4 regions of the Paenibacillus polygoni genome follow, and region 4 is predicted to be linked to each of the others. Evidence: riboswitches for the same ligand, from Rfam matches in the RefSeq annotation. Region 4 holds a riboswitch; each other region holds the start of a gene.
The links. A riboswitch is a leader RNA that binds a small molecule or an ion and turns the genes downstream of it on or off. The one in region 4 is predicted to bind cyclic di-AMP.
Positions count from the first base shown of each region.

Region 1 (3,788 bases), 1.4 Mb from region 4:
CATGATGCTTCTAACCGCATGCGGTAGCACAGGTAGTACACCGGGCTCTACTTCTACATCTACAAAGCAACAATCGCAGCAATCTACTTCAGAGTTATCCTCTACACAGGCTGAGGTCACTGAGCTCACCATTTCAGCTGCAGCAAGCTTAACGGATGCGCTGGAAGAGTTACGGCCGATCTTTGAGGCGAATTATCCGGAAATCCAGCTTACTTTTAATTTTGGAAGTTCCGGCGCACTGCAGCAGCAAATAGAACAAGGTGCTCCCGCCGATCTCTTTCTATCCGCTGCGGAAAAGAATATGCAGACTCTGATTCAAAACCATCAGATCCTGGAAGGTTACTCTGAAACGTTGTTAACAAACGAACTTGTGCTAGTGTCCGCCAATAACAGAGAGTTTGATATAACATCTGAAGCGGATCTAACGAATTCGGAAGTAAAAGTTGTAGCCATCGGTATTCCAGAGAGTGTTCCTGCTGGGAGTTATGCTAAAGAAGCATTAGAAAAACTGGGCTTATACGATAAACTGCTTCCGAAGATTATACAGGCTAAAGATGTGCGTCAAGTAGTACAGTATGTTGAGACAGGTAACGCTGACGCAGGTTTCGTATATAAAACAGATGCTGTTCTATCTAAAGTCAATATTGTACATACGGTTGATTCAGAGCTTTATGCACCCATCCATTATCCAGTGGGTATTATTCAAGCAAGTAAACACATCAAGGAGGCCAAAATATTCTATGAATTCCTTACATCCGATGAGGCCAAGACCCTATTTCAGAAATATGGGTTTAAAGGTCTTTAGATAGAAATGCCTATGATTGATTGGAATTTATTCTGGGCACCCGTCCGATTGTCACTAATGATCGCATTGCTATCAAGCATGGTAACGATCATTGTAGGAAGCTTACTCGCAAAATGGATGTCTAGAAAAACATTCCGCGGAAAGCTAATTCTTGAAACTGCGTTCATGCTGCCCATTGTACTGCCTCCTACCGTTGTTGGATTTTTGTTACTTGTTCTTTTTGGCAGAAACAGCTTTGTGGGTACAATAATAGAGCGCATATTTGATGCTCCTCTGCTATTCACATGGTGGGCAGCCGTTATTGCTTCAATTGTTGTATCTTTCCCCCTTGTCTATCAAACGATGAAAGTGGGATTTTCGTCTGTTGATAGAGAGCTTGAAGCAGCCGGCCGTTCCATCGGTGCAAATGAATGGCAAGTCTTTCGCTATATTACACTTCCTCTTGTATGGCCTTCTCTTATGACCGCCTATATACTTGGATTCGCTCGGTCGCTGGGGGAATTTGGGGCTACACTCATGATTGCAGGCAATATCCCAGGAAAAACGCAGACTGTACCCACTGCTATATATATCGCTGTAGACAGTGGGAATACAACCATGGCATGGGTATGGACCGTCTCTATTATTGTTATTTCTTTCCTCCTTTTACTAATAACAGGCCGTACTAAAACGACATAAAATGATAACAGCTTTGTAATGATCAGCCCAACAACCCGTGATTTCTAAAAATACGGGTTGTTTTTTTGTTATAATCTTACCAACGAACTAGAAAATAAAGGGTATTATATGAAATAATAGATAAATATTTTGTAACAAAAATAAGAAAATTAATAATTTTGGTTACAATATTGTAACCAAAATTATTATTTCAATTCTTTCGAATAGTGATAAACTACCCCCTTTAAAGGAACTTAACCTATCTCCATAAGTATATAACTAAATATTCTGCCAAGTTTTAGTGTGCAAAATATGAATCAATGGTTACAACATTGTAACATTTGATGCTTTTTTTATTATATATTAGTTACAGTTGATTAATATTAATAAAGCCGAATCTACTAATTGGTACGGGGGACGATTTACATACTTGGGGTGAATGGATGATGAAGATCCTAGAGTACCTTCTACTCAAACCCGTCAACTAACCTCGGAGGCTAATGGAGGAATAAATAAGAATGAAGAAATTTGGTAAATGTATGTTATTAACTACTCTGCTTGGAGCAGGCTTAGTATTTGGGAATTCACAAGTGGATGCATCTTCTTCAAGTTCAAATAGTGTCAATGTACAGCTTAATGATAGTCTTGTTAATTTCGAAGATGCATCTCCTTTTTTAGATAATAATGCTAGAACGCAAGTTCCATTGCGTAAACTTGCAGAAGAAATGAATTATACCGTAAGTTCCTCTAAATCAGGATCTACTACAACGGTTACTATTAAAAAAAATGGAACTACAATTAAAATCAAAACAGGTTCCACAACAGCAACAGTTAATGGAAAAAGTGTAAGTCTTGATACTCAAGTATTTATTCGCGACAGCCGTACATACGTTCCACTTCGTTTTGTATCCGAAGCTATGGGTAGTGACGTTGTTTGGAAAAAAAGCTATTCTCTTGTTATGGTAAGTACTACAGGTAAAACATACAGCCCGATTCTTGTAGGGAATGATCATGTAAAAGGAACGAGCATTGTTCAAGAAGCTACCAAATATATAGGTACACCTTATGTATATGGAGGTTCTACTCCAAGCGGATTTGACTGCTCTGGTTTCGTGAAATATGTTTTCGAGAAACACAACGTATCCCTTCCGCGTACAGCTGCTTCCATGTATAACACCGGAACTTCTGTATCAAAGAGTAATCTGAAACAAGGCGATCTTGTTTTCTTTAATACAACAGGTACTGTCTCTCATGTCGGCATCTACGTTGGAAACAATAGTTTCATTTCTGCCACTACTTCCAGTGGTATTAAAATCGACAGCCTGAGTAACACTTACTGGGGTCCTAAATATGTAGGAGCAAGAAGTGTACTTTAATATAAGATTAGAATGATAAGAAGACATTCACTCCGCGTGTTGGAGTTGAATGTCTTCTTTGTCTTAGAAGTTTCTTACGGTGACTTCGGGTTGTACCCTGCTTTCGCTTCCAGCACATTGATTTGAAGGTGTGGAGATATGGGAGTATATTGTTCCTTTGGGGTGTAGTAATGTCCTACAGTGCCGCCTGAGGGCTCAGAACCAGGGTTTATTGTTATCTAATCATTTGCGATCACTACCTCTCATGATATGCGCTATATACAGTCAAAAAAAGGTACGGTCCCTCAATTACTTTTGAGGAGCCGTACCTTTTCTTTATGAGAGATCTTTATCAGGCATCTTTATGAGAACTCTTCATTAGAGGTCTTTATTAGTGACACTCTTTTAGAAGAATTCATTATTTCATCTCTAAACTGAATCCCTATTTTGTGAATACATGATTTCCTATTGTTTTTATAATAGGTCGTGCTTTACTCCAAGCCGATGTGGCAATCTTCGGATTGTAATAATAGAGCGCTCCCCCTGTTGGATCTTCCCCATTCAGCGCACGCTTTGCTGCTATATAGGCAGAGGAATTCGGAGTAAGGTTATACTGACCGTCATCCACCGCAGTAAACTGTCTAGGATGAAGGATAACATCTTTTATGGAACTCGGGAACTGATTAGACTGCACCCGGTTCAGGATTACAGCAGCTACTGCCACCTGTCCTATTAATGATTCTCCCCTTGCTTCCCCATTTACAGCTTTAGCCAAAGCATTCAGTGTAGCTCCTGAGGCAGGCGCCTTAGCCTTCAAAGCAGCTATCGTTCGCTTACCTGCCTTTCCATCGACAGCAAGACCACTCCGCTTCTGGAAGCTTTGAACAGCCTTCTCTGTCTGTGATCCATAGTATCCGGTTACTCCAGCAGATAAGTAGCCTAGCGTTCTGAGTCTCTCTTGCAGGTCTACC
Region 1 is NZ_CP127162.1:3,560,182-3,563,969, forward strand. Features, by position in the region: gene modA (molybdate ABC transporter substrate-binding protein) at 1-805, shown strand, start outside; gene modB (molybdate ABC transporter permease subunit) at 818-1,483, shown strand; cyclic di-AMP (ydaO/yuaA leader) riboswitch at 1,843-1,976, shown strand; gene QPK24_RS17095 (C40 family peptidase) at 1,981-2,838, shown strand; gene QPK24_RS17100 (cell wall hydrolase) at 3,260-3,788, opposite strand, start outside.
Region 1: linked by a shared signal. The riboswitch ahead of QPK24_RS17095 (C40 family peptidase) and the one ahead of QPK24_RS10165 (C40 family peptidase) in region 4 are both predicted to bind cyclic di-AMP.

Region 2 (3,788 bases), 2.1 Mb from region 4:
GGAGATGCAGCCATTCTCTCTGCTACCTCTTTTTGAATCATAACCACAATATTATCGATCGGCAGCTTCTCTTCGAGCAGCTTCATCAGAATAGGGGTTGTCACGTAATACGGAAGGTTAGCCACGACACTGACTTGATCGATGTCACTAAAATTTTCTTTAAATAATGCAGGTAAATCTGTTTTAAGAACATCTCCGTGATGTAAATATATATTAGGATAAGGTTCGAGTACTTCTCGCAAAATCGGAATCAGGCGCTGATCAATTTCCACTGCGGTTACTTTCTTAGCTGCCTGCGCCAGTTTTTCAGTCAGTGCCCCGATACCTGGTCCTATCTCCAGCGCACCTTTGTTTTCATCCAAATTTGCAGCATCTACAATTTTGTGGAGGATGTTCTGATCAATAAGAAAGTTTTGTCCCAAGCTTTTCTTAAAAGAAAATCCGTGTCTTGCAATAATCTCTTTTGTCCGCCTAGGTGTTGCAATTTCATCCATACTCTTCACATTCTCACAATCCTTTTTGTTCAATTTGCTCAAGTGCATTTACAAACTCTTCACGACTAATCTGAAACATCGTTAGTCTTTTATATAGCTGTTTTCCGTTACAATAACCGATTCCCAAAATGTTACCAAGCTCCATACGCCGAGCAGAAGCATCTGGATGTACAATAAGACCTGCTTCGATCAAGTCCTGCCAGTCAATAAGCGGCTTAGCTGCCTCATACGCTGTATGAGCTCTAGATAATGCCTCACGAATCGCTTCCGGTGAAGCATTCTCAACACCAATATCGCCTTTACGAGTTGCATCTTTTTCTTTTATGAAAGCATGACTTACCCCGGGAATTTTATTCGCTATTATTTTACGAATGCGTTCTCCAGCATGATCAGGATCTGTAAGTACAATTACACCCCTTCTCTGCTGGGCAAGTTCGATTTTTCTCAAAATTTGAGCATTAATAGCAGAGCCTCCCGTTTCAATGGTATCTGCATCTACAGCCCGTTTAATTGCTACAGTATCATCTCTGCCTTCAACGACAATAATTTCTTTAATCATGACCGCTTGTCTTCCTTTCTAAACAAAAAGAGAAGAGGAAAATTTCCTCTTCTGCATGTAAGAGGCAAACGATAGACCTGTGGTCTAAACTTCCGTTCACCTTATATAGCATCACCGAATCATGTTGTTAATACTATAGCATTAGTGATGCATTGTAAATTATATTTTAGTTCAGTTCCGGCTTCACAGGACCGATGACATACACGGTTTTTCCCTTTTTACGGCCAAAAGTTAAGGCTTGATCCAGACTGTCATAATAGACATCTATTTTATTTCCTTTAATAGCACCGCCGGTATCTTCAGCACGGCGGAAGCCGACGCCTTCAATATACACCCACCATCCAAGTGGTATCACATTCGGATCAACCGCAATTGTGCGACCTTCTTGTACACGAGTACCGGATGCTGTCTTTGTTCCTATGCCTTCTTCTTCTGAAGAATACGCAGTCATAGAAACATTATTAAGTACTTTTTTCGCTTTGAAAGAAACGCCGTCTTTCGTTATTGTATCACTGCTTGAAGAAGAGGAAGATACCTTCTTCACTTTATCTGATAAAGACTTGCTACTTACATTTGTTGTACTAGCTGCTGCCACAAGTGTCTCAGGCTTAGGTTCAGGTTTCGGCTCTGGCTTTTTCTTGGACCCGACTGCAATGACTTTATCAACACGATTCTTCGATACGGCCTTGTCTGTCATTTTCTTGGATACAAGCTCCCCATCTTGGAACACTTTCTCGATGGTTTGAACCATCACACCTTCTTGCCCATTTTGTATTACGCGGTTATCCCCTTTGTACAAGCTAGGGTCAGCAGTTTTGATTACTTTATAAGGAATCGCAACTTCTTGTTTTGCCGTTTGTTTCGTTACCCGGACAATTTTAATATTAAGATCTGCTTTCACCGCAGTGTCCACAGAAGGATATACTTTATCATCTTCTGATACCTTCACGCCCTCATTTTGAAGCGCTTCCTGGACTGTATCCTTTGTCGTATAAATTTGTTCCGTTTTTCCATCTGCTGTTACGTTTACGGCAACAGCTCGTTTAATAGTAACTCGATCTCCATCTTGGATTGCTCCATTCAGCGGCATCGAAATCTCATCATGGGGGCTTACTGTTATTGCATGCTCATCCAGCACTTCATTAAGCATACCCTCACGAGTTTCCAGCGTTTGGACCTTTCCATCCACGACTAGTGAAATTTCCTTACCTCCCTGACTGTAAACAATAAGAGAGACCATAACTAACAGTGCGATTGAGAAGATTGCGACTAATATCATTTGACGCAGATTCTCATGCTTCCATCGCAACGCGTAAGACTTGCTGGATGATGGTGACTCATGGGTCTCCTCTGGTTGGAAATTTCCCACTTACTCCGTCCTCCTTCGTAGTCCCGCCGTCAAGAGTAATGCATGATTGTATTTTGACGCGACTATAACATTTGTATACAGAATCAGATTGCTTCTGTTTCTGCACCATGTGCCACTCTTCGCGGCATGATGTTTCCTCCTGTTAACCAACAGTATGACGAGGTTGTAACTTTTATTCTCCTAAAACAAAAAGCCAGTAGAGAGTTTATGAGGAGCTCTCTCATGGCTTCCGGATAGGATCATAAAAATAACCGGAAACATCATACGCGAGTTTACCTCTTTATACGCTTACGGAGTTAGCTGTCGGATTGGGACGCAAGAGTCGCCCTGGATCAGGTCATTAGCTCATGGCTAGTGCCTTTTCCTTCACCCCAAGACTCAAATTGAAATCAAATAGGATGGTCTAAATTAGAAAGCTAAACGCTTGTAAGACCACCTTATTGGTTCCCCCGTTCTTCTATTTTCGAAGAATTCAGCGAGAATAACACACGCAGTGAATATTTCAACATTTCACTGAAACGATGATATCCTGTTTGTATGCATGTTGTAAAGCGGTATTCAAGTACGTTTTTCTAAATAAATGGTTAAAACTTTGTAATAAACAGGTAAAAATCCTTCCAAAAAGGTGAATCGCTCTTATTTACTCACTATTTCATCTGTTTTTCTCCAAATATGAATTATATTCCAAATAGTTCCAGTGCATTTCGGGTCGTAATCTCCCCGATTTCCTCAACAGATACCCCTTTTAGAGCTGCTGCTGCTTCTGCCACAAGTGCAACATGTCCTGTTTCATTTCGCTTTCCGCGATAGGGATGCGGAGTCAGGTAGGGAGAGTCTGTCTCAATCAATAATCGATCCATCGGAACTTTGGCAAGTACCTCTTTTGGCTGTTTGGCATTCTTGAACGTGATAGGTCCCCCAAATGAAAGATGGAAACCCATATCAAGACACATTTGTGCCGTTTCCCAGCTTCCTGAAAAAGAATGCATAATACCGCCGACCTCATGGGCTTTTTCTTCTCGCAAAATTTTTACGATATCCTCATGAGCATCTCGATTATGAATAATAATCGGCATCTTAATTTCTCTAGCAAGTCCAATTTGACGACGTAAAACTGTATGTTGAACTTCTTTTGGAGATGTGTCCCAGTGATAGTCTAGTCCAATCTCCCCGATTGCTACCACTTTCTCATGCTCACACAAAGAAGCGATCCACTCTAGGTCTCCATCCTTCATTGTAATGGCATCAACCGGATGCCAGCCAACAGCTCCATAGATGAAATCGTACTTTTCGACAAGTTCCATGGTTGTTGGTATCGTTTCGCGGTTAAAACCGATATTCACCATCCGAGTTACTCCTGCATCGA
Region 2 is NZ_CP127162.1:36,259-40,046, reverse strand. Features, by position in the region: gene rsmA (16S rRNA (adenine(1518)-N(6)/adenine(1519)-N(6))-dimethyltransferase RsmA) at 1-494, opposite strand, end outside; gene rnmV (ribonuclease M5) at 508-1,053, opposite strand; gene QPK24_RS00155 (resuscitation-promoting factor) at 1,220-2,422, opposite strand; cyclic di-AMP (ydaO/yuaA leader) riboswitch at 2,694-2,910, opposite strand; gene QPK24_RS00150 (TatD family hydrolase) at 3,100-3,788, opposite strand, start outside.
Region 2: linked by a shared signal. The riboswitch ahead of QPK24_RS00155 (resuscitation-promoting factor) and the one ahead of QPK24_RS10165 (C40 family peptidase) in region 4 are both predicted to bind cyclic di-AMP.

Region 3 (3,788 bases), 2.0 Mb from region 4:
TTAATGGAACAAGAATATGGGCTTTCATCCCACATCCCTTTGCAGTCTGGTTATATTACTTCTCCTGCCTCCCTCACGCAGGAAGCATGGAAATATGATTCACAGCAGCATTATGCAGAAAATGTATACACCCGCGGCAAACTCGTCTTGCGAGCCATTGAGCAGCAAATCGGCATCAAAAAAATGGACAAAGTCATGTCTGCCTATGCTGCCAAGTACCGTTTTAAACATCCAACGACGAAAGATTTTCAGACCGTACTCGAACAAGTTACCCGCAAATCTTGGGCTGCTTTCTTCGATCAGTATGTATACAGCAACATGATGGCTGACTTTGCTGTAGACTCGGTCCAGGTGAAGGATCAAAGCACAGAAACGGAACCAAACTACATCTCAACTGTAAAATTGAGTAAGAGAGCTGGAGACTACACCGGAATCCCAGTAGTGTTTGCCTTTAAAGACGGTCATATGATTCGCAAAGAGTGGGACGGCAAAGATGCGAATGTTATCTACAATCTAACGTATAAAGAACCTATAGAATGGGTCATGGTAGACCCTTCCTACTCGATCGCCATTGAAAACAAACATATTAATAATTATATGAGAGCTGAAGTAGAAGAAGAAATACAGACTCGGTTTAACATCAGTATTACGAAACTGATTGAAACCCTGCTTGGAAGTCTGTCATGGTGAGGTGGAGTCGATGAAAGTATATATATCAGAAGGATTCAAATCTATGAGAGAGCATTATTTTGTTGTATTGTTTCTTTTTATATACCAGCTGGTCTGGGGAATGTTTCTTTATAAGATTGTTTCTTCTGCTGTGGTGCCGCTGTTGATGCGCTATCCCGATCCTCCGCCTCACGAGCTTAGTAAGGTGCTGTTTTGGATGGAGGGTCAGCTTAGTTTATCGGTAAGCCCGTTAGTTCATCAGTACGCCTGGCTGCTAATCCTTATGTTCCTCATTCGAATGCTGATGACCCCGCTTATTCGAGCAGGTTTACTTCACAGTCTGCATGAACAAGGGAATTCAGCAAAAGGTCTGGCTTTCTTTCAAGGCATTAAGAAACATTGGAGAAAAACATCTCTTCTCTATTTTATAGAGATCATCCTATTACTCATCCCTGCTTACTGGATTGTTCCAGTTATTCTTCCGAATCTTATTACAGCTATTTATAATCTGCCTGTACTTACTAAAATCATTCCTTACCTTCTCTTGTGGATGATCTACGGCTATATAGTAAAGCAGCTGCTGCTTTACTGCCAGATTGGCCTCATTGGAAAACGCAGCGGCTCTGTATCGATATGGATCTGTATCCGTTATGCCGTTCCTGTCACTTTGGTCTCCCTTTTGCTCGGCTTCATTACGCTAGCCATATTTGGTTCATTCACAGCTGTCTCCTTAATTTGGACGGGACTTCTAGCTCTGATTCTACAGCAATCCTATCATCTCATTCGGTCCATTATGAATGTGTGGAAAATCAGTTCTCATTTTAGTCTGTGGAATTCAAAAACCAGCTCTAATCACTCCTAAAGTTAGCACGAACTACTTCTTACCAAAAGATAAGCCTGGCTCATTATCGTATGAGTCAGGCTTATTTTGTATTTTTTCCCTGAAAACGATTGCCAAATTTACACATATTCTGTTACAATAAGCCCAGAACATGTTGTGACAACTTTGTAATCTATTGTAACTAAATTGACCAAGCTTTTATTACATAATCATTTCATTGTTTTTATGAATCGGAAATACATAGTACATACGTCTTCACAGGTACATATCATCAGATACGCCAAATTCCTGGTACCTGGGAAGCGGGGGAACCATATTACGGGTGAATTGATCTCGCAACAGAGTGGTCATAGGGGAACCTTCTACCGAATCCTTAAGCTAACCTCGCAGGCATTGGAAGGAGTTTATTTTTTGAAAAAGACATTAACTGCTGCAGCGCTAAGCCTAGCAATCGCATTATCCATTGGAACAGGGAGTGCATTTGCTGACTCCAAAATGGACAAGGTTATTGAAAGCGTTCAGGGAACAGACTATAAATACGGCGGAACTACTCTTAGTGGTTTTGATTGTTCTGGTTTCACGATGTACGTATTCGAGAAGCTGGGAATTGAACTACCAAGACAATCGGGTTCACAGTTCAATATGGGTACAGAAGTGTCTCGTTCTGATATTAGAACGGGTGATCTTGTATTCTTTAATACCAGCGGTAAAGGGGTATCCCATGTAGGTATTTTTGTTGGGGATGGTAAGTTTGCACATGCTTCTTCCTCTAAAGGCGTGACGATCAGTAAGCTTGACGAAAGCTACTATGCAAAGCGTTATGTAGGTGCAAAGCGAATTATGAGTACTGAACAGTTCGAAACAGCTACTCTAGACTAATATTTCTAATCATTACCCTAATAACTCGGCCTTGACTACTTTTTTTACAAAAAGTAATCAGGTTCGAGTTTTTTTATTTATCCTCTATTCCATATTGCTTGCCTCGCCTCTCTCTTAACCTGTAGAGTGGTAGGAAAGATAAATTTTAGATTAAAGGAGCGATCCTATGACACAAACATCCCCTGTTTTCCGAGTCATGCCCATGACCGAAGAGCAAGCTGCGGAGATTAGTACCTGGGAGTACGAGCCTCCCTATAATATATACGGCTGGCTGCCTTGGGATCAGATGAAAGCTTTAGAGATTGAGTTTGGAGATCCCGTGCTAAGAGCACAGCAATATGTATCTGTAGTACGAGAACAAGAGTTGCCTGCACTATGTGGTTTTGCTCAGCTGTTTCCTATAGAAGGAGTCACTCGGCTTGGCTTTGGTATGCGTCCCTCTTTGTGTGGCAATGGGTACGGTCAGGCCTTTGTGTCTTCTGTTGTACATGAAGCTCAAAAAAGGAATCCAAGCCATGTCATTGACTTGGAAGTGCTCACCTGGAATACGAGAGCCATTCGGGCGTACGAAAAAGCTGGGTTTGTTATTGATGACACATATGAGCGGCTGACTCCTGAAGGTACTCAATTATTTCACTGCATGATTTACAAAAAACATGTCATATCTAGCTGAGTTTACTTATTCTCGCTTTTGTTTAAATATTTACCATAAAATACTATGAACCTGAAGCCGGTTACATTATAATGAAATAAGGAATGTACATAGTAGGAGGACACTACAAATGAAGAAATGGATCATGAGCGGTTTGTTTTTCTTCGCTTGCGCTTTTGCCCTCGTGTTAATGTTTACGGTACCAGGAAGAGAACAAGAGATGGCAGAAGAAGCCGGACCCACTATGCCCGAGGTAACTCTGGATGCTGCAAGTGCTGAGGAAAAAGCTAAAGGAAGCTGTATCTCTTGTCATGGAAATCAGCTTGAAGGAGGCGTTGGTCCTTCCTTGCAAAAGGTTGGCGCTGAATTAAATGCTGAGCAGCTTTATAAGACGATTAGTAAGGGTAAAGGCGGAGGCAAAATGCCTGCTTTTGAAGGACAACTTTCCGACGAAGAAATTGCGAACCTTGCTCTTTGGCTATCCGAGAAAAAGTGAATCAACAAAACACGCCTTATCCTCTCCCTTCTAGGAGACGATAAGGCGTGTTTTCATTACACTTGCATCATTCTGTTGTATGCCTCGTTATATTGCTGAGCCTCTTTAATATCAATAGCAGTGATGCCACCAACGTCCCAGGAAGTAAGTCTTAATGTGACTACTTTATGGTCAATCGTAATGAAAGGGTGATGATTAAACGCTTCGGAGATTAAACCTACTTCATCCACAAAAGCTATGCCTTTCATAAA
Region 3 is NZ_CP127162.1:108,984-112,771, reverse strand. Features, by position in the region: gene QPK24_RS00515 (M1 family metallopeptidase) at 1-690, shown strand, start outside; gene QPK24_RS00510 (hypothetical protein) at 701-1,531, shown strand; cyclic di-AMP (ydaO/yuaA leader) riboswitch at 1,779-1,918, shown strand; gene QPK24_RS00505 (C40 family peptidase) at 1,922-2,389, shown strand; gene QPK24_RS00500 (GNAT family N-acetyltransferase) at 2,556-3,062, shown strand; gene QPK24_RS00495 (c-type cytochrome) at 3,172-3,537, shown strand; gene QPK24_RS00490 (4a-hydroxytetrahydrobiopterin dehydratase) at 3,594-3,788, opposite strand, start outside.
Region 3: linked by a shared signal. The riboswitch ahead of QPK24_RS00505 (C40 family peptidase) and the one ahead of QPK24_RS10165 (C40 family peptidase) in region 4 are both predicted to bind cyclic di-AMP.

Region 4 (3,788 bases):
CATGAGAGAGAGGGGAGTAATAACTGGTACAGAGGTACGGCAGATGCAATTTATCGGAATTTAAATTTTGTTGATCAATTTGAACCAGAGCATGTACTGATCTTATCAGGTGACCATATCTATAAGATGAATTATGATGCCATGCTTCAATATCACAAAAACCAAAATTCGGATTGCACGATTTCGGTCATTGATGTTCCTTTACATGAAGCAAGCCGGTTTGGCATTTTGAATACAAAAAACAATTATGAGATTTATGAGTTTGAAGAGAAGCCTGTACATCCGAAAAGTACGCTGGCATCCATGGGAGTATACATGTTCAGATGGTCTGTCCTGAGACAACATCTTCTTGAGAGTGAACAAGATCCGGATTCTACCTATGACTTCGGTCATGATATTATTCCACTTCTTCTCAAGAATGAGAAGAAGCTGTATGCTTATCCATTCAGCGGTTACTGGAAAGATGTAGGGACGGTTAAGAGCTTATGGGAAGCGAATATGGATCTGTTAAGCGACGATCCTCCCTTGAATTTAAATGATCCGCAGTGGCGTATCTATTCACGTAATCCGAATGAACCGGCGGGCTATATTGGTACAAAAGGAAAGGTTTGTAACAGTATCGTGAATGAAGGCTGCATTGTTGAAGGGGAAGTCAGCAAATCGGTATTATTTTATGGGGTCGAGATCGGGGAAGGAAGTGTAGTTACGGATTCAGTGATTATGCCTAAAGTGAAAATAGGAAAGAATGTTAGACTTCACCGGGCGATTGTAAGCGAAGGAACGATGATTGAAGATTACTCTGTTGTTGGGGGTAATGGAGACCAGGAAGATGAAATTTTACTAATTGATCAGACATATCGACAACATACGTATGGACTTAGCTAAATATGAGTGAGGACGGTGACCTAGTATGCAACATCTCATGGGTGTAGTGAACCTGGATCAAGAGCTCGAGTTAATGAATGAATTAACATATTTTCGTTGTGGTGCTGCCGTTCCTTTTGCGGGTAGGTATCGTTTGATCGATTTTGTTTTGTCCAATTTAATGCATTCTAACATTCATCATACCGCGCTGTTTGTACGTAGGAAGTATCGGTCGCTGCTGGATCATTTGGGGCAGGGGGCTCCATGGGACCTAGATCGCAAACACGGGGGTCTTTTTATACTTCCGCCAGACTGGAATGATCCTACGGACCGTTCCAAAGGCGATCTGCAGCATTTTCATAATAATCGTGATTATTTTCTTCGAGCCAAAGGTACCCATATTATTCATACCGGCAGTCAGCATATTTACTCCATGGACTACCGGGAAATGTATCAGTTTCATATCTCTCAGAAAGCCGATGTCACTCTTCTTTATAAAAAAGTAGATGAGATCCTTCCTGAACATGAGTCCTGTGTACGGGTCGATGTGGACGGTGTAAAAGTTACGGGAATTCATCAAGAAGGTGATCATCCTAATATATATCTCGGTGCTTTTATTATGGAAAAACAATTGTTTCTGAAATTAGTAGATCATTGTATTGCGCATGGTCAAGATTACTTCTTCCGTGATGGAATCCAAGATAATTTGCATAACTTAAACATTGCTGGTTTTGCTTTTGATGGATACCATACCGTTATTAACTCGGTAGAAAGTTATTATCGCAATAGTATGGATCTACTTAATCAAGAACAATATCAACGTTTGTTCAAACAATATGAAATTCATACCAAAATCAAATATGAACCACCGACTAGGTTTCTCGAGAATGCGGAAGTAAGCAACTCTTTGATTGCAAATGGTTGTATCATTGGAGGGCAGGTCGAGAACAGTATTATTTTTAGAGGAGTCAAAGTTCACAAAGGGGCTCAAATTCGTAATTCGATCATCATGCAGAAATGTGTAATTGAGGAGAATACAGTGCTGGAGAATGTAATCCTTGATAAAGATGTACATTTAACGGCAGATTGCACACTGATCGGTGATGCCAAGCAGCCTTATGTCATTGCCAAAAGCAGCCAAATTTAAATCAGGAAAAAAGGTCAGAGACTTACTTCTCTGACCTTTTTTCCTATGTTGAAATTCTGAAGTTTCATAATCGTGGTGGCAGTTTATATGTATACTATAAGTCGGCCTTTTTCGCTGCTGATGAACTAAGTACACGCTTAGCACCATAATATTTTGAACTCCAATAACCCTTGTTAATGGGTGTAATGGCGATACCTTTAGATGAGGTAGCGGAGACAAAATTGTTATCGCTTAGGTATATTCCAACATGCGAAATGCCTTTACCGCTTGTATTAAAGAATACAAGATCGCCTTTGGTTAGAGCGGATTTCTTCACTGAAGTGCCTTTTTTGTATTGTTGTTTCGAACTATGAGGTAAAGTTACACCTAATTTTTTGTATACATAACGAGTAAACCCAGAGCAATCAAACCCTGTGAGTGTAGTACCGCCGTATTTATAAGGAACACCAACTGTGTTATTTACTGTGGTAGAAAGTACAGAAGCGGAAGCGTGCCCGAGTCCTGCGGTGAATAGTAATGATAGTCCTAATGCTGCTGATGCGAGTTTCTTTTTCAAAATGTAATACTCCTTCCAATGCCTGCGAGGTTAGCTAAGGATTCGGTTGAAGGTACCCTATGATCACTCTGTTTCGAGATCAATTCACCCATGGTAGGCGGGTCCCCCGCTTCTTAGGTGCGTAAGAATTCGGCGGTTATCGTGATTGCACCTTGTATATTCATGTTAATGATAACAATTAGTTACAACAATGATTACGAAAATGTTACTTTCTCTACAACGAATTTTAACATTGGGCGAATGAATTATCAACCTGATTTTACTAATTTCGTTATCTTTTTCTCGAATTTATTTCACCTTTGTGAACATGAGTGTTGTTTATCCCTTATTAACAGAAATATTATAGATATATGAATACCGACTAATTTACGAAACAAGACGAGAAAAGAGGCCCAGCTGCTTAAAATAATGCAGCTGGGCCTTTCGATTTTTTTATTCATCGTGCTCAGTAAAGACAATTTCATAGACATTAGATACCACTTCAAAGGAGTGTATACGGTCATTAAAGTTATAAGTGCAAAGGGCCTGGATCGTGTCGGAAAACACATATTCGTCCCGTTCCCGCGCAGGTCTAAAGAGTGGAAACACTTGCATATGAAGTGTGTAGATCAATTTGATTAATTCCCCAGGCTGAATATCTGTAATTTGCACGGTCTGCTGCTCCATCTCAAGCACGGTTAACTCGCGTTTATGATCAGACCACTGAATAGAGCCATTTAGAATCGTAGACACACCCGGAGCAGGTAAGGGCAGAAACAAATCTGCTTTTGTATTTCCTGAATTCCGAATAGTTATCTCAAATAGAATATCGTCACCTGGCTCCACATATTTCGGTGATGTGAGAACATGAAGCAGTATGCGCGGGGCATAGAAAAAAACAGGTGTAAGAGCTAGCGTTGTCAGTCGAACCGACCTTCCATCATTGATTCGAAATGTGTAAGTCAGCCGTGAACGGTTAACCCATTCTTCAGCAGGAACAATGGAGTTAGGGATCACAGAAACTTTCGATTCAAAAGTGATATATATGCTGGAGTGTGGAATTAAAGTGCCTAAAGGAAGTCCCGTCGCTAAAGAAACCTTCGGTCGTAGAATACCGTTTACTTTTACTGTATCCGGAACCAGGTTGAGCTCTGGGGCTTGAAGTAAGTCATAGACTGCGTCTACGGGAATCTCTCCTTCATTTTGGATAAGTACTTCATATGTGACTGTATCCTCATAGGT
Region 4 is NZ_CP127162.1:2,115,436-2,119,223, forward strand. Features, by position in the region: gene QPK24_RS10155 (glucose-1-phosphate adenylyltransferase) at 1-885, shown strand, start outside; gene glgD (glucose-1-phosphate adenylyltransferase subunit GlgD) at 911-2,011, shown strand; gene QPK24_RS10165 (C40 family peptidase) at 2,106-2,567, opposite strand; cyclic di-AMP (ydaO/yuaA leader) riboswitch at 2,572-2,712, opposite strand; gene QPK24_RS10170 (DUF11 domain-containing protein) at 3,000-3,788, opposite strand, start outside.